DNA from 4 places in the Psychromonas sp. psych-6C06 genome. Region 2 is predicted to be linked to each of the others. Evidence: predicted binding sites of a transcription regulator. Region 2 holds the regulator's gene; each other region holds the start of a gene.
What was found. The regulator sigma-54, encoded in region 2, starts transcription at its own class of promoters, with help from an activator protein. The targets are predictions, from matches to a motif close to GTTGGCACGNNNNTNGNNT.

Region 1: a site for sigma-54 is predicted at 2,932-2,950, ahead of CW745_RS07920 (PEP-CTERM sorting domain-containing protein). Genes of this name have one in related genera too.
Region 3: a site for sigma-54 is predicted at 2,407-2,425, ahead of CW745_RS13695 (PEP-CTERM sorting domain-containing protein). Genes of this name have one in related genera too.
Region 4: a site for sigma-54 is predicted at 1,957-1,975, ahead of CW745_RS04915 (flagellar basal body rod protein FlgF). Genes of this name have one in related genera too.

What each region holds. Positions count from the first base shown of each region.
Region 1 covers NZ_PIZM01000005.1:16,067-21,878, reverse strand. Annotated here, with positions in the region: gene rpoD (RNA polymerase sigma factor RpoD) at 1-717, shown strand, start outside; tRNA gene CW745_RS07930 (tRNA-Ile) at 871-947, shown strand; gene CW745_RS07925 (PEP-CTERM sorting domain-containing protein) at 1,259-1,933, shown strand; gene CW745_RS07920 (PEP-CTERM sorting domain-containing protein) at 3,003-3,680, shown strand; gene cysG (siroheme synthase CysG) at 4,285-5,703, opposite strand; gene CW745_RS07910 (CBS domain-containing protein) at 5,788-5,812, opposite strand, start outside.
Region 2 covers NZ_PIZM01000012.1:23,074-28,885, forward strand. Annotated here, with positions in the region: gene rapZ (RNase adapter RapZ) at 1-286, opposite strand, end outside; gene CW745_RS14700 (PTS sugar transporter subunit IIA) at 302-748, opposite strand; gene CW745_RS14705 (RNA polymerase factor sigma-54) at 1,068-2,513, opposite strand; gene lptB (LPS export ABC transporter ATP-binding protein) at 2,578-3,303, opposite strand; gene lptA (lipopolysaccharide transport periplasmic protein LptA) at 3,303-3,836, opposite strand; gene lptC (LPS export ABC transporter periplasmic protein LptC) at 3,826-4,386, opposite strand; gene kdsC (3-deoxy-manno-octulosonate-8-phosphatase KdsC) at 4,387-4,935, opposite strand; gene CW745_RS14730 (ATP-binding cassette domain-containing protein) at 5,136-5,812, shown strand, end outside.
Region 3 covers NZ_PIZM01000010.1:14,334-20,145, forward strand. Annotated here, with positions in the region: gene CW745_RS13690 (acyl-CoA dehydrogenase family protein) at 1-1,501, shown strand, start outside; gene CW745_RS13695 (PEP-CTERM sorting domain-containing protein) at 1,633-2,334, opposite strand; gene CW745_RS13700 (hypothetical protein) at 2,893-3,132, shown strand; gene CW745_RS13705 (ethylbenzene dehydrogenase-related protein) at 3,679-5,220, shown strand; gene CW745_RS13710 (DUF1566 domain-containing protein) at 5,214-5,812, shown strand, end outside.
Region 4 covers NZ_PIZM01000002.1:384,395-390,206, forward strand. Annotated here, with positions in the region: gene flgH (flagellar basal body L-ring protein FlgH) at 1-303, opposite strand, end outside; gene flgG (flagellar basal-body rod protein FlgG) at 315-1,103, opposite strand; gene CW745_RS04915 (flagellar basal body rod protein FlgF) at 1,146-1,892, opposite strand; gene flgE (flagellar hook protein FlgE) at 2,054-3,448, opposite strand; gene CW745_RS04925 (flagellar hook assembly protein FlgD) at 3,461-4,153, opposite strand; gene flgC (flagellar basal body rod protein FlgC) at 4,164-4,583, opposite strand; gene flgB (flagellar basal body rod protein FlgB) at 4,604-5,005, opposite strand; gene CW745_RS04940 (CheR family methyltransferase) at 5,259-5,812, opposite strand, start outside.

The sequences.
Region 1 (5,812 bases), on a different contig from region 2:
AAAAAAGAGATGGTAGAAGCGAACTTACGTCTAGTTATCTCGATTGCTAAAAAATACACCAACCGTGGTTTACAATTCTTAGATCTTATCCAAGAAGGTAACATCGGTCTAATGAAAGCAGTAGATAAATTTGAATACCGTCGTGGTTATAAATTCTCTACCTACGCAACATGGTGGATTCGTCAAGCGATCACTCGTTCAATCGCTGACCAAGCACGTACTATTCGTATTCCAGTGCACATGATTGAAACGATCAATAAATTGAATCGTATTTCACGTCAAATGCTACAGGAAATGGGTCGAGAGCCACAGCCTGAAGAACTTGCTGAGCGTATGATGATGCCAGAGGATAAAATCCGTAAGGTACTAAAAATAGCCAAAGAGCCAATCTCAATGGAAACCCCTATCGGTGATGATGAAGACTCACACTTAGGCGACTTTATTGAAGATACAACAATTGCACTACCAGTTGATTGCGCAACCAGTGAAAGCCTTAAAAATGCAACCAATGATGTATTAGAAGGGTTAACAGCGCGTGAAGCGAAAGTATTACGCATGCGTTTTGGTATCGATATGAATACAGACCATACGCTTGAAGAAGTTGGCAAACAGTTCGATGTAACCCGTGAGCGTATTCGTCAAATCGAAGCGAAAGCATTACGTAAACTACGCCATCCAAGTCGAAGCGAACAATTACGTAGCTTCCTAGATGAGTAATTTAACGAGTCTTTGAACTTTAAAACGCTTACTTCGGTAGGCGTTTTTTGTTTTTACGAGATTATTTTGCGAACTATGCTGAATAAAACAGCAAACAGCGAATCATAAGCTAGACAGCAAAATGACTAGCTTATATAATCGCAACTCAAATTTGGCCCCTTAGCTCAGTTGGTTAGAGCATACGACTCATAATCGTCAGGTCCCCCGTTCAAGTCGGGGAGGGGCCACCACATTCTAAAAGCCGTAATAGATTAACTTCTACTACGGCTTTTTTAATGCCTGCAATAGTTCTACCCCCTCTTTTTTAAAAGCGTCGAGTAAATTTACACAAGAAAACTTTAATAACACCTTAAAAGTAAGCGCACTTTATAAACTGCTGAAATTATTCTTGATAATTTTTATGGCATAAATATTGCTCTTAACTCAGTTTTACAGTGTAAAGCGCTATAGCATATAGCCATCAGCATAAGCTTCACTTTAAAAATGGGTTTCTACAATAAACAACTTAAATTGAAATAATAAAAATAAATAAGGATATTTTATGACATTAAAAATGTTAACCACTGCGTTAAGCGCTTTGACTTTATTTATTGCATTCAGCGCTAGTGCGGGTGTGATAACCGATACCAATAATGATAGCTTTATCGACACCTCAACGGGTTTGGAGTGGATGGACTTTGGTATTAATAATGGCCAAAGCTATAACTACGTGGCTTCACAACTCGGCCAAGGTGGTCAATATCAAGGTTGGGCACTGGCCAGCAAAGAGCAAGTGTACACAATGTGGGCTAATGCATTTTTAGGCTTAGGTGCAAGCGATGAAAATGCCAATCACTCCGGAACAGGGCAACTTTATGTTAGTGATGGTTATGGAGTAAGTGGCAGTGTGTTTAGCGAGACCTTTGATGCGATGGGTAGTAATATAGCTTATAACATAGGTACACCATACGAGTATAATTATAACCTTGCTTGGTTTGCAGGCAATAACGGGTTAAGTTACGTATATAAACAAGAATTTACAGGTAGTTATTATGACCTTAACCGAAATGATATTGCATACATTTATGATAACAATAATTACGATTCTAACCTTAACAGGTCCTATGAACAGCGCAGCACCATGCTTGTGCGTAGCACTGTCTCTGCACCTGCAACCCTAGCTATCTTCGCATTAGCCTTAATCGGCCTGCGCTTTCGTCGTCAAGCACGTCGCTAAGCGATTGTATTAACCAAATACGATTACTCAGATAGTTTTAATCATTAACTTCATTACCCTGTTTTCAAAATAATGAAGTTAATAAGCTGTTTTTCATGGCTACTAACGGTATTCCCGGCGAAATAAATAGCCGTTCTATTTTACTGGTTAAAATAATTTACCTCTTCGTTAAAACTTTCGTAAAGGGAATGCCAATTAAGTCATCTTTGGATCTGAAATAAATCACTTTTTCAACGCAAGCTTTTGCACACATACTCAATGAGATTGTTATCCCACTAATCACTCATAACAATGCATAACAGCGCCGATAGTTTAACACTTCCTTAATTTGAACAGTGCTTTTGGCCTTATACCATTCCGCTAATATAGTGATCAAATATTACGCAGGAAAAAGGGGGTAGTTCAAGGCGAAAATTGATGCAAATGGTTGCTCCCTTTACAAAATTTTTAACGCTGAAATAGCTTCTTTTAACCAGTCAGATTGATCAGTTATTTAGTGGATTTGGTATTAATAGGGTCTGTTGAACTTTCGAGTTTATTTTTGCAACAATTTGTTGGCTATTGGCCGCAGTTGACTACGTCAATAGCAAACAATGCAAGATAAAGAACCACTTTGCTGTTATACAAGGCTGAGTCTATGCCCAGCTATTATTCTACATCAGTAGGCGAAAACGCAGTAAAAATGGTCAATAAATGTTGCTTTATGAATTCAACACGCTATGCCCTTGCTCTATTTGACTATGCCAAACAGTAGGCAATACAAAACGAAAAGACCTTTTACTATCCGTTAGACGAAATTCACTTAGAATGACCAAGCTACATTCCGCCTACCTTGCTAAAAACGCGCAGTGTTTAACAACATTCAAACAACGAAGATCAATAGCCCCTGATAACTTCATTGGTTAATATTTTGACAATATGTCGACTTTACTTACACTAAAAGGCAAAATAGAAAACACTGCACTTTATATCTTATTGAACTTATTAAGAATTATTATCGTGGCATGTTAATTGCTGTATCTATTACGACGCCTGTCCAAGAAATACAAACAAAATATGAGGACACTCAATGATTTTTAAATGCTTAAACATAGGGTTAGCCAGCTCAGCTCTACTCCTGTCTGTTACCGTCCAAGCTGTTGTTATTACTGATACCAACAATAATAGCTTTATCGATACCTCGACTGGGTTAGAGTGGATGGACTTTGGCATCAACAATGGCAAAAGCTATAACTATGTTGCTTCACAGCTTGGCCAAGGCGGAGAATACCAAGGGTGGTCTTTAGCCAGTAAGGATCAAGTTTTCACGATGTGGAGCAATGCTTTCTTAGGCTTAGGTGCAGATTATGAAAATAGAAATGAATACGGCATAGGGCAGCTTTATGCCAAAGATGGACAAGGCGTTAATGGGAGTGTTTTTACTGAACTATTCGATATTATGGGAAAAAACACCACTAAATACGAGGGTACTGCAATCGAACATAACTCTTCTGTAGGTTGGTTTTTAGGCACCGACGGGTTAAGCAATGTCCATATGCTAGAGTGGACTGGAGCGCTTTTCGATCTATATAACAATGATGTAGTGAATATCTATGATAACTACAATTATTCAAACTCATATACAGCTAATGGTGATAGTGCTCAAAGCACAATGTTAGTTAAACGCTCTGTACCAGCACCAACAATGTTAGCTATATTTGCACTGGCATTGATAGGATTTAGTTTACGTAGAGCGACAAAAATTTAATACCGCTATAACCAGTAACGTTTTAATTTAACTTCATTGCCCCCATTATTTCACAATGAAGTTAAACATTATTTATTGATATAGAACGGGCTTAACGACCGACTATAGCCCCTTTTCAACCCCCTTCCAGCAATTTATGTAACACCAAAGGTGATAAGCCTTACTTGTTATAACTTCCACTACTGGTGTTGTGAGTTTTCAAAGATGAATAACTAATTTTTGCATTAACACCTTGATAGCTTAAATTTCCTACGCAAAACAAGCTCACTTTCTCATTCCATTTATATAATACCAATCGAATTAATACCAATTCCACTAATATAGTGTTCAAATTTTACGTAGGAAAAAGGAGGTATCACAAGGCGAAAGTTACAGTAAATAGTTGTTCTATTTACAAAACTTTTAACACAGAGATAGCTCCTTTTAACCAGTACAAATGATCAGTTATTTAATGGATTTGGTATAAGTGTGTGATCTAAATTTTGTGTAGGAAAAGTGACTTAACTCGAGACGTAAATGATTGCTCTCTTTACGAAAGCTTCAACGAAGAGGTAAGTTGCTTTAACCAGTAAAATAGTTCAGCGATTTATTTCGTTTGGTATAACTAAGCAAGGTTAACCAAGAAGGGATCCCTTGATAGTTTATGCCCCTGCTCAGGATTGAACCAAGATAATTTATCCGCAAGACAAACCACTTCACCAATTATTATTAGTGTTGGCCCTTTTAAGCCACCTCCTAATTGCGATAATTCATCAAGCTTACCGATAACAACATGCTGATCAGCGGTTGTACCTTTATTAATTAGCGCAACAGGTGTTTCAGCTCCACGCCCATAATGTAATAACTGTTGTTGTATCTCTTCTGCTTGAATAAGCCCCATATAAACAACTAAGGTTTGATTTTTAATCGCCAATGCTTTCCAATCTAATTGTTTCCCATCTTGCTTACGATGCCCTGTCACGAACGTAACAGATTGAGCATAATCACGGTGCGTTAATGGGATACCAGCATAGGCGCTACAGCCAGAAGCGGCGGTAATACCCGGTACGACTTGAAAATCGATATTAGAAGCAACGAGCTCTTCAAGCTCTTCGCCTCCTCGGCCAAAAATAAATGAATCTCCACCTTTTAGCCGAACTACTTTCTTCCCTTGTAGTGCATACTCCACTAACATTTCATTAGTACGAGACTGTTCTACTTCATGATTACCCGCTTCTTTACCTACGGAGATAAGATCAGCATCACGTCGCACTAAATCTAAAATTTCAGAGGAAACAAGACGATCATATAGCACCACGTCAGCTTGTTGCATAAGCTGCAATGCTTTTAATGTTAATAAAGAAGGATCGCCTGGCCCAGCTCCCACTAAAGCAACATCACCTTTAGCAACCTCTTCGGTTAAACTTTGGGTCATTAATGCAATTGCCTTATCTGTTTGGCCTCTCTGGAGTAGTTGTCCAAGTTGCCCATTACCAAATAATTTTTCCCAATAACGACGTCGTAAGGAAACACTTTTAAGTGTTTTCTTAACTTGATGACGAAACTCCCCCGAAATAGTCGCTAAACGGCCGATATGCATCGGTAATAATGACTCTAAACGTTCACGAATAAGTCTCGCTAAAACCGGAGCTTTACCGCCACTTGAGATAGCAACAATAATTGGAGAGCGGTCAACAATAGAAGGCATAATAAAGCTTGATAATACAGGGTTATCAACCACATTCACCAAGATTTGGCGACTATTTGCACATTCAGCAATATGTTGGTTAACCTCTTTATCGCTGGTAGCGGCGATAACTAACCATTTATTATCTAATAGCTCATCGCTAAACGTACCTTTAATTATTTTTACCTGCTTAGCATCAGCTTTTTCTAGTAACTTTGCATGGAACGCTAAAGAGCAAACAGTGACATCTGCCCCGGCCTTTAATAATAGGTGTACTTTGCGAAGTGCAATTTCTCCACCACCAATAACAAGACAAGGTCGATTTTCTAATTTGGTAAAAATTGGTAAGTAATCCATTTGAGAGCCCAGAGCAGATTGAAAGCGAACACTATAAAGAAATATAAGAAGGAGTTAAAACAATAAAATTTAATTTCTTATAGTCTAATTGTCTAACAGCGCACGCAAT
Region 2 (5,812 bases):
AACGTCGAATGAGTTCTGTGCTAATCGCATCTATATAGATGATATCTATTTTTACTTTGCATTTTAATGTTGCTAGCAAGGAGTCAATTGCATCAGAGTCACCTGGTAGATTACGAACATCTAGAGTGATGGCTATTTTATTATTTTCTACATCAACGGTATCGAGGAGTTGATCTAATAATTGGAAGGGCACACCATCGATACAGTTATAGCCTAGATCTTCAAGCACATGTAGCGCGATTGTTTTTCCTGAGCCGGAACGTCCACTGATGATGATTAATTTCATTTTTTTCCCTCGCAGTTATTCAATTTGCAATAGGTTATATAACTGCTCGTTAGTTTGTGCGCTTCTTAGTTGTCGCAAATAGGGTTTGTCGAGCAATTTTTGACTTATTTCTGAGAGCGCCTGTAAGTATTCTTGGCATTTATCTTCAGGAACAAAAATAGCAAATAATATATCGACTTTATTACCATCGTAAGAATCATAATCGATCCCTGAATGGCATTGCATAAAAATAGCAGTAGCTGGATAGCTACTGTCAATTTTAACGTGTGGAATAGCAATTCCTAGCCCAACTCCAGTAGAGCCAATTTTTTCTCGTGCAATAAGCGAATTGAATAATTGCTGCGAGTCGATATCTAATTTTTCAGCTGCAATAATGCTGATTTTTTCTAATGCGCATTTCTTACTGCTGCAGCTAGTTTGGCTAAACACAGAGTCTTTATCTAATAGGTCAGATATTTTCATAATATTATTTTCTAGTGGCACAATTGGCGCGATTTTATCAGGTTAAATAAGAATGGCTATACAAGAACGCCCATTTTTTAATATTAATCAATATTAAGCGATTTAGCTTACTTAACCTCAATTCTGGTTAATGAAAGCTTTATGGTGTTTAAAACCACGATGCTGCTACTTTTATAATACAGTGCCTTCATTTTTGCGTAGTTCAGGCAAATTATCGTCGCAATAATGGGGTATTGGTAGATGTTTTAACGCCGAAATTCGCGGAAATAGCTGTATTGTATCGCTTTGCTTATCCAGAACTTAGGTTAGTTATCTAAACTTATAGTAACTGCTTGCGTTGATTAGAGGGTGGGATACCTAAGGACTCCCTATATTTAGCAATAGTGCGTCTTGCTACTTTTATCCCCTGCTCTTCAAGTAACTGAGTGATTTTGTTATCGCTGAGTGGCTTAGTAGTGAGCTCTGCATTTACTAACTTTTTAATTAACGCACGGATAGCAGTCGATGAACATTCGCCACCACTCTCGGTAGCAACATGGCTAGAAAAGAAAAATTTTAATTCATAAATACCGCGGGGTGTATGCATAAACTTTTGGGTGGTAACTCGAGAAATAGTAGATTCATGCATTTCAACTTCAAAGGCAACATCATTGAGCACCATTGGTTTCATTGCTTCGTCACCATATTCAAAAAATGCTTGCTGTTGTTGCACGATACAGTTTGATACTTTTAACAATGTTTCATTACGACTTTCGAGGCTTTTAATAAACCACTTCGCTTCTTGAAGGTTACCCTTAATAAATTGCGAATCTGTTTTACTAATATTACCTTTGCATAAGTCTGCATATTGTTGATTGATAGAAAGGTTCGGATCACAGTCCTGATTTAGCGATACGCGCCATTGTCCACCTATTTTTTTCACATAGACATCAGGTACAACGTATTGTGCTTGCGTATCTTCGAATTGATTTCCAGGACGTGGCTCTAAGGTTTGAATTAGGCGCATAATTTCTGCGAGTTCATTCTCTTTCAGTTTGGTCTTGCGCGCTAAAGTACGGTAATCTCGGTTACCTAATAGGTCCATATGTTCTTCGAGAATCATTAATGCTTCTGCACGCCAAGGGGTATCATCACTGAGATGCCGTAGCTGTATTTGTAAGCAGTCTTGTGCTGACTTAGCCGCAACACCAATGGGATCAAAATGCTGTATTCGTTTTAAAACTGCTTCGATCTCATCTAACTCAAGATCTTCAACTTCATTACTCAACGCTTCCAGTATCGATTCGCAGCTACTGGTTAAGTAGCCAAACTCATCAATGGAGTCGATAATAGCGGTTGCGACTAAGAGATCGGTTTGAGAAAAGGGAGTTAGTTGCATCTGCCATATTAAATGATCTTGAAGAGAAATAGATGACTCTCCCTGATAGACGCTATCTTCGCCTTCAAAAGAGGATGAACCTGAGGAAATTGAAGTTGTTGGAGGCGGTGTATAAGCTTCTTCCCAGTTGCTTTCATCAGGTTGCTCTTGTGAAAATTCTTGTTGGGTAAGTGCTTCGGCTGTATCAAGTTGACTACTGTCTTGCTCTTTGACGACATCTTGAAGTGAGCTGTTATCTTCTTGCTCTAGTAATGGGTTTTCATCAAGCGCATTTTGAATCTCTTGTTGTAAATCAAGGGTGGATAGTTGTAATAATTTGATCGCTTGTTGTAATTGTGGGGTCATCGCAAGTTGCTGACCCATTTTCAATTGTAACCCTTGTTTCATCAAAGCTTGTATTTCCTGATATAAATAACTAGTAGCTATGTCTTAATAACTATATTTACAATAACTATAGTTTAAATTCTTCACCTAGATACACTTGTTTTACATGATCATTTGCCAATATTTCGTCTTGTGTCCCAATTGCGATAATTTCACCATGGCTAACAATGTATGAGTGTTGACAGACATCAAGCGTTTCACGCACGTTATGGTCAGTAATTAGGACGCCTAAGCCTCGATCGCGAAGTTGACCGATAATATTTTTGATATCAATGACTGAAATTGGATCAACACCTGCAAAGGGCTCATCTAGTAGAATAAATTTAGGTTCGGTTGCTAGTGCTCTGGCAATCTCTACACGTCGACGCTCGCCACCCGAAAGGCTCATGCCTTTATTATTACGAATATGGGTAATATGAAACTCTTCTAATAGCGTATTCAGTTTTTCGAGGCGTTGATCTTTGGTAAGTTCTTTACGTGTTTCTAAGATACCCATGATATTTTCAGTGACTGTTAAACGTCTAAAAATAGAGGCTTCTTGAGGTAAATAGCCTATCCCTTTTTGTGCTCGTATATGCATTGGGTGATGTGATATATCTTCACCATCGACAATAATGGTGCCTTCATCCTGCTTCACTAAGCCAACGACCATATAAAATGAAGTGGTTTTGCCTGCCCCATTTGGGCCGAGTAACCCAACTATTTCTCCCGTCTTGACGGTTAAGCCTACACCATTTACTACGGTACGGCCTTTATAGCTTTTTACTAAACCTTTTGCGATTAACTCAGCCATTATTTATCTTCAGCCTGTTGTGTATTGTCATCTTTATTTTCAAATTGTGCTGGTAAAAATACCGTCTTTACACGCTCTTTGCTATTTTTGTCGCTTTCTACAATCAACTCTTCTGTTTCTAAAAAGTAGATTATTTTAGAACCATTAATTTGACTATCTAGCTGTTTTACTTGTGCGTTACCCGTTAAGGTTATCTTGGCTTTCGCTACATCGTAATGAATAGTATTCGCTTCTGCATCAAAGGGCTTACCATCTTCTTGGGTTTGGTAAAAAGTCGCTACATCACCTTTGGCAATCATAATTTCTTGATTGGCTTTCTCGCCACGAATGACAACCAGTTCATTTGCTGTAATTTTAATGGTTCCCTGGGTTAGCAACACTTCTTTTAGGAAGGTTACTGTATTACTTTTCATTTTTGCATGTTGGCTAACTGAGCTTACATTAATTGGTTGATCGTAATCAGACTCTAAAGATTGTACTGAAAGCGAGCAGAATATCATGCCAACGATTAAGCTAATTTTATTAATTTTCATTTAGGTATACCGCTTTTATCTGTTTTTTAACGATTAATTCTTCACTAACAAGTGATGCCCACATGCCAATGCCTTGTTGATCCATTTGTGGCCCTTGCCAATGAACAAATAGGTCTGTACTGATCTCTTTTTCTGTTAATAATATAGTTAGTTTTTCAGTACTCATTGTCTGTACTAATTGATCTAAACTTAAATTTTTTACCCAAACATCACCAGAAAGAATTAGATGATTATTACCACTTAATTGTCCATCTTCACTAGTTACTTGCCAGGTTGTGATACTATTTTCTTGCTCATTTTGTACATACATTAACACTTTAGGATTTTCAAAAATGGTTATCTCTTTGTCGCTATAACTGGTTGCTTTAGAAGCATGCACTTGATGAGTGATCATACCGGTTTCATCAAAATGATCGCTACTAATGTTGTACGCAATATAACTTGGATGATGCTCTGGTAGTACTTCTAATTGTTGTTGTGGCTTTAGATATAACCAGATTAAAAAAACAACCAACAAAAGAGCGTAGGGGAGCGCTTGTCGTATACTCATTTATTGGCTTTTACCCTGTGTTGTATCTAGTTTGTCATGGCATTGTAAAAATAGATCACATATCTCACGTACTGCGCCAAATCCTCCACGAGTGTAGGTAGTCAGATCGGCACCTTGTAATACTATAGGGTGGGCATCCATAACAGCAATACCTAACCCACAATGTTGCATGACCGGGAGGTCAACTACATCATCGCCGATATAAGCCACTTGCTCGCTAGAAAGGCCTAATTTTTTAATTAATAACTGATAGGCATCGATTTTATTTTCAATGCCTTGCAATATATGTGTTACTCCTAGGGAGTGCATACGCTGTTCGACTATTTTTGATTGTCGGCCGGTTATAATAGCAATCTCGATGCCCATATTCATGATCGCTTTCATACCAAATCCGTCTTTGGTGTGAAATGCTTTAAGCTCTTCGCCTGCATTACCAAGGTAGATCCGACCATCTGAAAAGACACCATCTACATCGCAAATAAGTAATTTTATCTGTGCTGCGCGATGATAGTTTTCATTACTAATTAAGCCGTAAGGAGTTGTGACCATTGGATTCTCAATTTAAGGGTTTTTAATTTAAATTATGTCTATCATAAATAAAATAGCAAAATGGTTCCTCCAAGGCGAGTAATGATTATCTGTTTACTACAATATTGCTACAAAATAGATAAATTAAGCGCTTTAAGGTTTGAATCTTTGTATATATCCCATAAACTAATGTTTATATTATCAAATGAACCTCACAATTTATGACGCAATTAAATCATCTAGTAATAAATCAGCTCTGTTTTTCTCGTAATGATCGACTGTTATTCGACAACTTAGACTTTCAGTTTGAGCGTGGAAAGGTTACTGCTATTTTAGGTCCAAGTGGAATAGGTAAGACGACATTATTAAAACTCATTGGCGGTCAATTACCTGTAGACAGCGGTGAGATTTTTTTTAACGAGCAAGCAATTCATAATTGCAGTGATCTAGTTCGTTATGAAGCACGTAAAAAAATGGGCATGTTATTTCAAAGTGGTGCCCTATTTAATGATCTTTCTGTTTTTGAAAATGTTGCCTTTCCATTACGTGAACACTTCAAATTGGAGGAATCTTTACTGACTACTTTGGTGCTAATGAAGTTAGAGTCAGTTGGGTTGCGTGGCGCTAAAGATCTAAAACCAGCAGAGCTATCGGGAGGGATGGCTCGTAGGGTGGCACTCGCACGAGCGATTGCCCTAGATCCTGAACTGATCATGTACGATGAACCTTTTACAGGGCAAGATCCTATATCAATGAATGTACTCTTAAAGCTTGTTAAAGAGCTAAACAAAAGCCTTGGTTTGACTTCTATCATCGTCTCGCATGATGTTAACGAGGTACTTTCGATTGCCGATAACGTCTACGTGCTTGCAGATAAACGTATTATAGCGAGTGGTTC
Region 3 (5,812 bases), on a different contig from region 2:
GGCCGTTTCTGCGCATTGTGGCGCAACGGCAGTGCTATTAAGTGCACATCAATCCATTGGCGTACCGCAGCCTTTAAAAATGTTTGGCACTGAGGCACAAAAAGAGAAATACCTACCCCAATTTCGTGACGGAAAGATATCTGCCTTTGCACTGACAGAGCCAGAGGTTGGATCAGATCCCGCTAAAATGGAAACCAGCGCAACACTGGCGGATGATGGCAAACACTTTTTAATCAACGGTATTAAATTATGGTGTACTAATGGCTTAATCGCCGATGTTCTTGTGGTGATGGCGCAAACGGCACCAAAAACCTTAGCGAATGGGCAACAGGTAAAACAGGTCACCGCTTTTATCGTTGAAAAAGAGATGCCCGGCATGGAAGTCTTACATCGATGTGATTTCATGGGTATTCGTGGTATTCAAAATGGTTTAATTAAATTTACAGATGTAAAAGTGCCCATCGAGAATATTATTTTAGGTGAAGGAAAAGGGTTAAAGCTTGCCCTTGCGACGCTTAATACCGGCCGTTTAACACTACCAGCAGCCTCTGCGGGTATGGGTAAATACTGTTTGGCAGTCGCTCGAGATTGGGGCAATGAGCGGGTTCAATGGGGTATGCCAATTGGCAAGCATGAAGCTGGCGCTAAAAAAATCGCTTTTATCGCATCCAGTACCTTTGCCATGGAAGCGGTCACCTATTTAACCTCGCATATGGCTGATGATCCCAAGCTTGATCTGCGCATTGAGGCCGCCATGGCAAAACTGTTCTGCTCTGAGGTAGCTTGGCAAGTGGTTGATACCACCATGCAACTGCGCGGTGGTCGTGGTTATGAAAAGGCATCGTCGTTAAAAGCACGTGGCGAAAAGCCCTACCCTATTGAGCGCCTAATGCGCGATTGCCGCATCAATCGTATTATTGAAGGCACGACCGATATCATGAAGCTATTTTTAGCACGTGAAGCGATGGATCCCCACCTTAAAGTCGCAGCAGATATACTCAAAAAGAACCTACCGGTCGGTGAAAAAATAGAAGCCGGACTAAAACTAGCGGCTTTCTATGGCAGTTGGTACCCTACACAATGGTTAAGTAGCACACTATGGAGCTCACACCCAAGCCTAGGAAAATTAGCCAAACATATCGATTTTGTAGAAAACACCGCTCATAAATTGGCACGCACTATTTTTCATTATATCGGCTTATACCAAGATAGATTAGAGCGTAAACAGCATATTCTAGGAGTATTGATGGAGATAGGTACAGAGCTGTTTGCCATTTCAGCAACCTGCTCCTATGCAGTTTCTAAACTAAACAACCAACACAGCGATTTAACTCCACAATACCTAGCAGATGTGTTTAGTTTAAATAGCAAACGTAAAATCAAACGTCTATTTGATGAACTGGCTGATAATGATGATAAGAAAGAGAATAAATTAGCCAAGAGTATTTTAAATGGTGAAATGGCGTGGTTAGAGGAAGGCGTGCCTTGGGTTGATTATTAAATTAATAGCTTAATCTTTAGCATTATCTGTTAAGCGAATAAACGATTAATATCGCTTTAGAGGATGTAAAACTAATAAGCACTGGCTGTTATGCTCAGTGCTTACAATCATTGCAATATGATGAAACTAAATTATCTCTTAAACTTACGAGAAGCTAACCCTATTAAACTTAAAGCAAAAATGACTAAAGTCCCTGGCTCTGGCACTCCTTTAGGAGAAAAGGATAAACCGGTTATATCATTTACTAACAATTGGTTCATTGGGTTTAACGCATTAGTGTCTACCCAATCCCAACCTAATGCAACGACATTTCCAAGACCATAACTTCCAGCGATACCAACATTATATCCATTTGCAGTTGCAATAATATCAACCCCTTCCCCTATACCTGTAAATGAACGAAAAAACTCAGTCGCTCCTTCATTTGAATAAGGGTTCGGCAAGTTTGTAGTGAAGCCTAAATCAATACCTTCTTGTGTAAACGTCACCGATGTTCGACTAGCAAAACCAAAACTATCATCTGCTTCAAGCATTGACATTGAATTCACAGCCCAAGAAGCCCCAGACCACTCTGTAACAAGCGTACCGCCATTTAAAACATAGTTGTTCAAGTCCGCATCTCCATCGCGGCGAATTAACCAAACTTGCTCTAAAGTATCTAGCTCTTCTAAAGTAGTAGCCGAGTTAACATTAACAAATGTATGTCCTGCATTTTGAATAGGAGTAGCAAAAGGGGTACTATTTCCCCAAACACCTATAAGGCCAGCGTTTGCGCCTGCACTAATAGCCAAAGCAAAACTTGCTATTACACCTTTCAAAAAAAACTGTTTCATTTGTACTTTTCCTTTAATAATGTTGCATCTAAGTTGAAGAGTTTTTATGATATATAAAAACAAAACCACAAGAAGCAAAAATCACGCCAATATAAAATAAAAATAAAATCACTTTAAAACATAAGGTTATAGAGAAAATAAATTAAACCAATAAATACATGTAAAAAATTCTGACACCAACATCAGCTTTCATAATAATTTCCTAAGATAAAAGATCTGCTTATAAATCAAATTCTATTTATACAAAAAGAATTAATGTTGCGAGCAATAATTACGTAGGAAAAAACTATCACGAACAAAACCAATTTCAATAATACCAATGGAATTGAGAAAGTGAGCTAGTAGTGCGTGGAAAAATGTAAACTACCAAGGCGTGAGTTGTAACATTAAATTTATTTCACTTAAGGGCTAGCAACCTCCCTTAACCAGTAAACCACTTTTTATTATCTATCTGTCACTAAATGAAAAATTAACGATTTATATAGGTATTGCAGCTCGTTTTTCACAAACCATATCACCAAATTAAGCAGTGCTTACTAGGTTCGCTTCCCCCCCCTTTTGAAAGGCCTGATTTCAGCAACCTGCTCCTATACCGTTTCTAAACTAAACAACCAACACAGCGATTTAACTCCACAATACCTAGCAGATGTGTTTAGTTTAAATAGCAAACGTAAAATCAAGCGTCTATTTGATGAACTGGCTGATAATGATGATAAGAAAGAGAATAAATTAGCCAAGAGTATTTTAAATGGTGAAATGGCGTGGTTAGAGGAAGGCGTACCTTGGGTTGATTATTAATACCAAATCCACTAAATAACTGATTTAAATGGTGAAATGGCGTGGTTAGAGGAAGGCGTACCTTGGGTTGATTATTAATACCAAATCCACTAAATAACTGATCAATCTTGCTGGTTAAAAGAAGCTATTTCAGCGTTAAAAATTTCGTAAAGGGAAAAACCATTTACATCAATTTTCGCCTGAACTAACTACTTTTTCCTGCGTAATATTTGATCACTATATTAGCGGAATTGGTATAACACTTTTCTTCATTATTTAATTATGTAGTTAATTATGAACAACCACTAAGCGTCCTTCGCATAAGCTAATGGACGCTTTTTAGTGCGTTATGAAGCCACCACCTATAGCCTATTAACATCACCCTCGAATATTTTAGTCAAGGGCTTTAAACTTTCGCTCTTTTTTTCAACAAATTGTTGTAAAAACAAACAATAAAGATCACCCCCCCCCTAGCCACTTAACTAATAATATAAATAAAACTAACATGTAACAAAATTGTAAATATCATAGTTTATATTACTCCGAAATTGGAGGTATAACGATAAAATGCAATTAAATTCAAAACGTTACAACTTTATGTTTCTACATATTATTTGTGTGGTGGCTGTACTTATAAATTTATTAAGTGGATCGCGTATTCGACTTGTTTCTGATCCGACCTTAATGTGGTTATCCCCTCTATTACCTCAAGGGCAACTGCATCAATTACATCTGCTAGCAGGGATCGCGTTAACTGCCGTTATCTTAATTGCTCCCTTTCTTAATACTAATATCAACAGAAAAAAATCACCTTATCACCGTTGGATAAACCGACTTGGTTACGTCGTTATCATTGGTGCGGTAATAAGTGGCTGGTTAAGTTATTTTTCGAGTCCGCTACTCACGGCATTCGATTTACATTACTTTTTTTCCTGCGCAGTTTTTTTATATATCCTATTGCATGGGATAGTTCATCTACTACAACAGGGAAAGAGTTCTCTTAAAAAAATATTACCGCTCAACACAATACCTATCAGTCGTTGCATATTTCCTATTATTGCGGTTGTTTGTCTATCTAGTTTTATCTATTTACTGCAACAGAAAAACAAAACTACCTCACTTGAAGTGATGCCTATTTCTTATGATCAGTTGATCGAAATTGATGGTTTACCCAACGAACCATTTTGGCAACGCGCAAAAATGGTCAGTGTATTAACGACAGGCGGCGCAAACTTTGCAAATGGACAAACACAAATCACAGTTCAAGCGGTAGCCAATAAAGAGGAGGTTTATTTTCTGTTCACTTGGCAGGATTCAACACAAAGCTTACAGCACCTTCCTTTAGAGAAGCGCAATAACCAATGGCAGATTAAGCAACAAGGTTTTTATCAATTTGATGAGCAACGTTATTATGAAGATAAATTTGCTGTCATGCTGTCAACACATTGTGAGTCTGGTGCTGATGGAACAGCACATTTAGGCCCTCAACCTATTAAAGATAAACCCAGTAACTTTCACGGAAAAGGTTATCACGCCAGTTTAGATGGGCGAACGCGTGATTTATGGCACTGGAAAGCAGTGCGAACTAACGATATGTTTCTCGCCGATGACAATCACTTTACTTCCCCTAAAAATGTGCGGACGGGAGAGCGACGCTACACTGCCGGTTACAATGCAGACGCCAAAGAAGGTGCCGGTTATGTAACGAATTGGCAATGGTATTCTGCACACACGATCACCCCCAAACGTCTGCCGATTAATGCAGATACTTTTCAACAAGATAAGATAGTTTCTAACCTGAAAATATTACCTTGGTTTGAAAGTACCCCTTACAAACTGAGTAATGACAACTATGCTGAGGGCAGCGTAATACCCTCCGTATTATACCGATCCAACCGATTTGAAGGAGATCGTGCAGATGTTCGTGCCCGCGGTCAGTGGCAAGCGGGAAAATGGACATTAGAGCTTTCACGTAAACGTGATACAGGCTCTACATATGATATTTTCTTACAAAATAATGTATGTCTGTGGGTATCAGCATTTGACCATTCTCAAATAGCCCATACTCGCCATGAACGACCTTTTAAGTTGGTGTTTTCATCATGGTAAAACGTATCTTAATTTTAGTTATTACCCTGCTATTGACTGCCTTTTATCTACTTAAGGGAGAACAATCTCCGGTGCAGACCCAAGATTTACGTTTTGAAAAAATTAGCCACTCAGGAGAGAAATTAACACCTTGGCAAGGACCTTGGGACTGTGTCTTTGATAAACATCATGGCTTGTTATGGGAAGTAAAAAAAGATGATGAATCAATTCATGATGGCTACTGGACCTATTCATGGTTTGATGGACAACGTGGCGTTGAAAATATGGGAGACTGCTATTTTCAACCCAGCCGCTGTGATGTGCTTGACCTTATTACAAAAACAAACCAACAAAAACTCTGCGGTGTGAATCAGTGGCGTCTACCATCTCACAATGAATTACTAACCTTACTCATGACGAATGATCGCCCAAATGAAAATAATCTAGCCGTTGATTATTTTCCTCATATGCAACGTGGTGATTTTTGGACCAGTGTGCATTCCATGCCACTCATAAAACGTTATCGTGAGATAAACCAAGGAGCAGTTGCTGTTAACTTCCTCCATAGCGACTCATTGGTTTTACCTTATCGAAATGCAGCTTTTGTCATTTT
Region 4 (5,812 bases), on a different contig from region 2:
CATCGGATCAATATCTAAGTTATAACTGTTTTTCTTTTCTTGGCTAGAGCCTGCTTTTTTACTCGCCGAAGTAGCTTCCTCTAAATAAACAGTAATAATGTCACCAATACGGTGAGCTTTAATATCAGAATAGAGATTATTAACGTAGTTATCTTGAAATAGTGAACCAGTATTAACCACATCAATACCCGCCTCCGTAGGTTCGATAGGCGCGAACTCAGGATCATTTTTCACTTCAGTATCTGGTAATGAAGTACAACCTGAAACGAGCATTAAGCCGACTAACGAGATAAACTTAAGCATAAATCCTCCTATTATAACTGCTGACTAACGTAAGAGAGCATTTCATCAACGGCAGAAATCACTTTTGAGTTCATCTCATACACTCGTTGACTTTCAATCAGGTTAACCAGCTCTTCAGTTACATTTACATTAGATGTTTCGAGCATTCCTTGACGCATAAACCCCATGCCATCAGCACCAGGAACACCTTGCAATGGCGCACCACTTGCTCCTGTTTCTGAATATAGATTCTCCCCTAAAGGTTCAAGACCCGATGGGTTAACGAAATCATTAACGTTGAGCTGGCCAACAACTTGGTTTTCTGCTTGACCGGCAACACGCACAGAGACTTCTCCCTCTGCACCAATACTGATTGATTGTGCGTCATTAGGGATTTGAATTTGCGGTAATAATGGGTAACCTGAACCTGGCGTAACAATAATCCCTTCTTCATTTAACTGAAATTGGCCATTACGCGTATATGATGAACTACCATCAGGCATCTCTATTTCAAAAAAACCACGACCATCAATCATGATATCTAAGGAGTTATTGGTTGTAAGTGCATTACCCTGTGTAAAATTCTTTTGTACGGCAACCACTTTTGCACCCGCACCAATCATCAAACCAGAGGGAAGCTTTGTATTTTGCGTCGCATTAGCACCAGGCTGATTAATATTTTGATAAAGTAAATCTTCAAAAACTGCGCGACTCTTTTTAAAACCAACGGTACTCGCGTTGGCTAAGTTATTAGAAATAGTGGCTACGTTAGTTTGTTGGGAATCTAACCCTGTTTTACTTATCCATAAAGCGGGATGCATAAATTTCTCCTTAGATTAATTAAAATGACAGTGATGACTTGTTTACACAACACGCAATAACGTTTCAGAACTTTTATCGATCTCTTCTGCGTTTTTCATCATTTTTATCTGCATTTCAAAATGTCGTTGCAAGTTAATTAAACTGGTTAACTCACTACTTAAATTCACATTGGACGCCTCAAGCGTTCCACTTTGTACCCGAACAGTTCTATCCCATTCAGGATCCTGACCGTCGATTTGTCTAAACAGACCATCCTCTCCACGCATCAAACCTTTTACATCTGGATTTACTAATTTTATTTGTGCAATCTCTTCCATCGCTTCCGCAGGTGCGCCCTCAGGACGTACTTCGACCATGCCATCTTGACGTATATTAAATTTTTCAACAGGTAGTTGGATATAAATAGGGATCCCCTGTATATCAAGTACCTGACTACCATTACTATCCACTAACATGCCGTCATTATTAATATTAAGACCACCTGAACGGCTCATACCTTCACCGCCTAGCTCGCTTTCTACGACAAACCAGCCATCGCCCTGTATGGATATATCTAAATCACGGCCAGTGGTTTGCATAATGCCACTTTCAAAGTTTTGACCAGGCTCCTCTGTCAAAGCAAAAACACGAGTAGGTTGCCCTTGTCCATAAACTTGCATGCTGCGTGCTTGTTCGAAACTGGCTTTAAATCCGGTCTTATTAGCATTAGCTAGGTTGTTAGAATGGATAGCTAACGCATTCATATTCTCTTTTGCACCAGACATTGAGATGTATAAAAACTTATCCATATGTATTCCTTAACCGAACTCATTCGATAGATAGTGACGATTGATGTGACTTATACAAATAGAAATGCAAGAGGTATGCCAAAGAAAATAAGATGCTAATAAAAACAAAAAGGCACCTAAAATTAGGTGCCTTTTCAAGGAGTAACAGTTATAGAGATTGTTTATCTGATCTGTAGAATAGTTTGCTGCAAGGTATTATTAATCTCTAAAGCACGTGAATTTGCCTGGAAATTACGTTGAGCGGTTATAAGGTCCACAAGCTCTGTCGTTAAATTGACGTTTGATTGCTCAAGCGCAGCTGAGTTAATGGATCCAAATGAACCAGATGAGGCCTCTCCGGCAATCGGTTCTCCGGAGTTTTGCGAAGCTATCCAATTAGACCCTGTCTGTGCGAGCCCCTGTTCATTACGAAAACGAACAATTGCAACTCGTGACAATGGCTGTGAAGTACCATTACTGTATGTCGCTTTCACTAACCCATCATTGCCAATCTCAACTCCCGTTAAGCGCCCTACTGTTAAGCCATCTTGCTCTAGTGCCGTTACTTCAAACGCAGAAGCAAATTGTGTCGGCTCTTTAAAGTCCAAATTAAATGCTTGAGTTCCATCTGCCCCAGGGTCAAGCACATTTGCACCACCGACACCTAGTGGCGCAAAATCTAATGCAGCAGGACTACTGCCAGTGTAAGCACCTACTGAGTCAAAAGTTAAGACAGCACCAGTACGCACGACACCATTCGCATCAGTGTAAGTGGCTTGTGCAGTCGTATCCTGTAGACCATCACCAGTAGTATCTTGGCCATAAGTACCACTCACCGGTGCTGGTGGTGTTGCATTTTTATCCCAAGCATCAACAGGTTTGCCATCAACGGTTACAAAAGTAACCCATTGGTTGGTGCCAGTAAAAGATGCATCGTCAGGTTTAATATAATAAGTACTCGTTATATGTGCTTCACCCAGTGAGTCGTAGATAGTCACAGAGGTAGCATTGTTATAAGTAGAAGGATCATTTGGATCAAAATTTGCCGGATCAAGTGTGCTATCACCAGCGGGTAAGTTAAGGGTAATACTAATTTCTGATGTTGAAACCGGTGTACCTGCCGTTTCAGGAATCTGAATCGGTTGTGTCGTACTTAAACTAACCGAAGATGATGTTCCATCAGGATTCACAGGAAATGCTTGTAAATAGTTACCACTATTATCAACAATGAAATTTTCATTATTAAGTTTAAAGGTTCCTGCTCGTGTGAAACTTAAGTCACGATCGCCAATATTGCCAGACGTTGCAAAGAATCCACTACCAGTGATCGCAAGATCTAACGGGTTATTTGTGAACTTTAAACTACCTTGATGGAACTGTTGTGCCACAGCGGCAACAGAAACGCCATCACCTGTTTTTGTTTTACTATTAGAAAATAGAGAGTTCGCATAAACACTGTCAAACTCTGCACGGGACTCTTTAAAACCTACCGTCCCAACATTGGCAATATTATTTGCCGTTGAATCCAAATCTGTTTGCGCAGCCGCGATACCACTTAATGCAACGTTAAAAGACATAATATTTCCCTCTTATTTATTTTCTGCAACTTCAATTGCATCTGAAAGCTCAATACCACCTAACCCTTGAAGGTTGAGGTATACACCAGCTTGCCCGCCACCTAAGCTCACACTTTGTACATGTGCATAACTTGCGACCATTAATTCTTCACCTTGACCATTAACTGTGCCATTTGCGTTGAAAGTATAAGTATCTTCAGGTAAACGCTCACCTGCATTATCAAGGCCATCCCAAGAAAAGCGCTTATTACCCGCACCAATATCGCCTAAACTAATTGTTCGTACCACCACACCCGCGCTATTCTCTACCGAGACCATTGCACCGTAAGCACCAGTAGCACTATTAATCGAACCATCTATACCACCAGTTTCTGCAAGATAACCCTGATTACTTGGGATCAATACCTTTTTACCTACTAAAGAAGAAGCTTGTAACGCTTGACTTGAACTTAATACTTCCTTCATGCCTGCAAACTCTGTCCCCATTGTTGTGATACCTTCAGCAGTGGTGAAAGAAGCCATCTGCGCAATCATTTCTGAATTATCAACGGGTTTAAAAGGGTCTTGATAAGCTAACTGTTGAGAAAGCAGTGCAAAAAAGTCCTCTTGTTGTAGTTTTTGCTGAGCATCAACCTCTTTATTCGCTTCAATCTGTTCATTGGTTAGCGGTGTATTGAGGTTTAGCAATGGATTAATTGCAGTCATAAGTTACCCCTTAGCTTTTGCCCATTTGTAATGTACGGCTCAACATCTGCTTAGCAGCATCGGCAATTTGTACGTTGGTTTGGTATGAACGTGAAGCACTGATCATATTTGCCATCTCTTCCATCACATTTACATTAGAATGATAAATAAATCCATTTTCATCAGATTTAGGGTGGTTAGGTGCATACTCTTGATTCAGCGGTGCAGCACTCTCTACAATCCCCTGCACTTTTACACCAACACTGCTGCCTAGCCCGCCTTTGGCGCGATTAAGTTCTGCAGCAAATACTGGATGACGCGCTTTATAGGTTTCTTCACGATTACTACTCACGCTGTTCGCATTTGCCAAGTTACTGGCAGTGGTATTTAAGCGAAGAGACTGCGCGCTCATACCGGTTGCAGATACATCTAATACTCTTAATAAGCTCATAATAATTCTCCTCGCATCAACTACTGCCCTTTAATCGCTTTACGCAGACCTGAAATTTTACTATTTAAGAAATCTAAACTAGCTTGATATTCCATGCTATTTTTCATAAACAGGTTACGCTCCACTTCTGTATCGACAGAGTTACCATCGCCTGTATCAGGCTGATTTCCTACACGGTATAATTCACCTGATTGTGCCATTGAAAATGATTGAGCAAATTTATGACTTTCATGAGTACGATTTAAAAATACACCAGATCGAGATTTAGCCTGTTGTAACGCATCTTTAAAATCAATATCTCGCGCCTTATAACCTGGGGTATCTGCATTAGCAATATTACCCGCTAAAATTTCAGTTCTTCGCGAACGAATGCCTATTGTGTGCTGATGAATACCTAATGCTTTTTCAAAGTTAATCGCCATAAATTTCTCCTCTGTAAATATAATGCAAGGCATGTGCCAAAAGAGAAAATAAGTGTAATTTATAGGGTGGGGTTAGATAATAAGTATTAAAGGGCAAGTATACTAAGTGGAACAATGGTGACCTTCTTACCAGAACATCTAAAGTGCCATAAAAGAAAGCCAGAATGGCAATAAATTGTCGCTGTTTTTAATACGGGGATAAATAGGGAGGCAACTATTGCCTCCCTCAAAATGAAAGAGGCAATGAAAAAGCTTAACCTTTAAGTTTATAGATGATACCTGGATTGCAACGCACCATATCAAACTTATCCGTCAAGCCAGTGAGGGATTCTGAAGCCCCAAGTATTAAATAACCACCAGGATTAAGGGCACTAGCAAATTGATTTAAAATGCGAGATTTAACATCACTTGAAAAATAGATTAAAACATTACGGCAGAAAATAATATCGAACTTTCCAAGCCCAGCATAACTGTCTAGCAGATTATAATTTCTAAAACTGGTCAATTTTTTGACTTCCGGCTTAACCTGCATTTTTCCAGAGCCGTCATTTACAGGAGAGAAGAACTGCTTTTTACGCTCTTCAGATAAACCGCGTGACAATGCTAAGGTATCATAAATGCCATTTTTACACTGTTCTAGCATGGTATTAGAGATATCTGTACCAATTATTTGGACATTCATTCCTAATTGCGACTGTTTCTTTTGGTACTCCATGGTAGTCATAGCAATAGAGTAAGCTTCTTGACCTGATGAACTAGCTGCAGACCATAGTTTTAAGCTTTTTTTCTTCGCTAACAGTTCAGGGT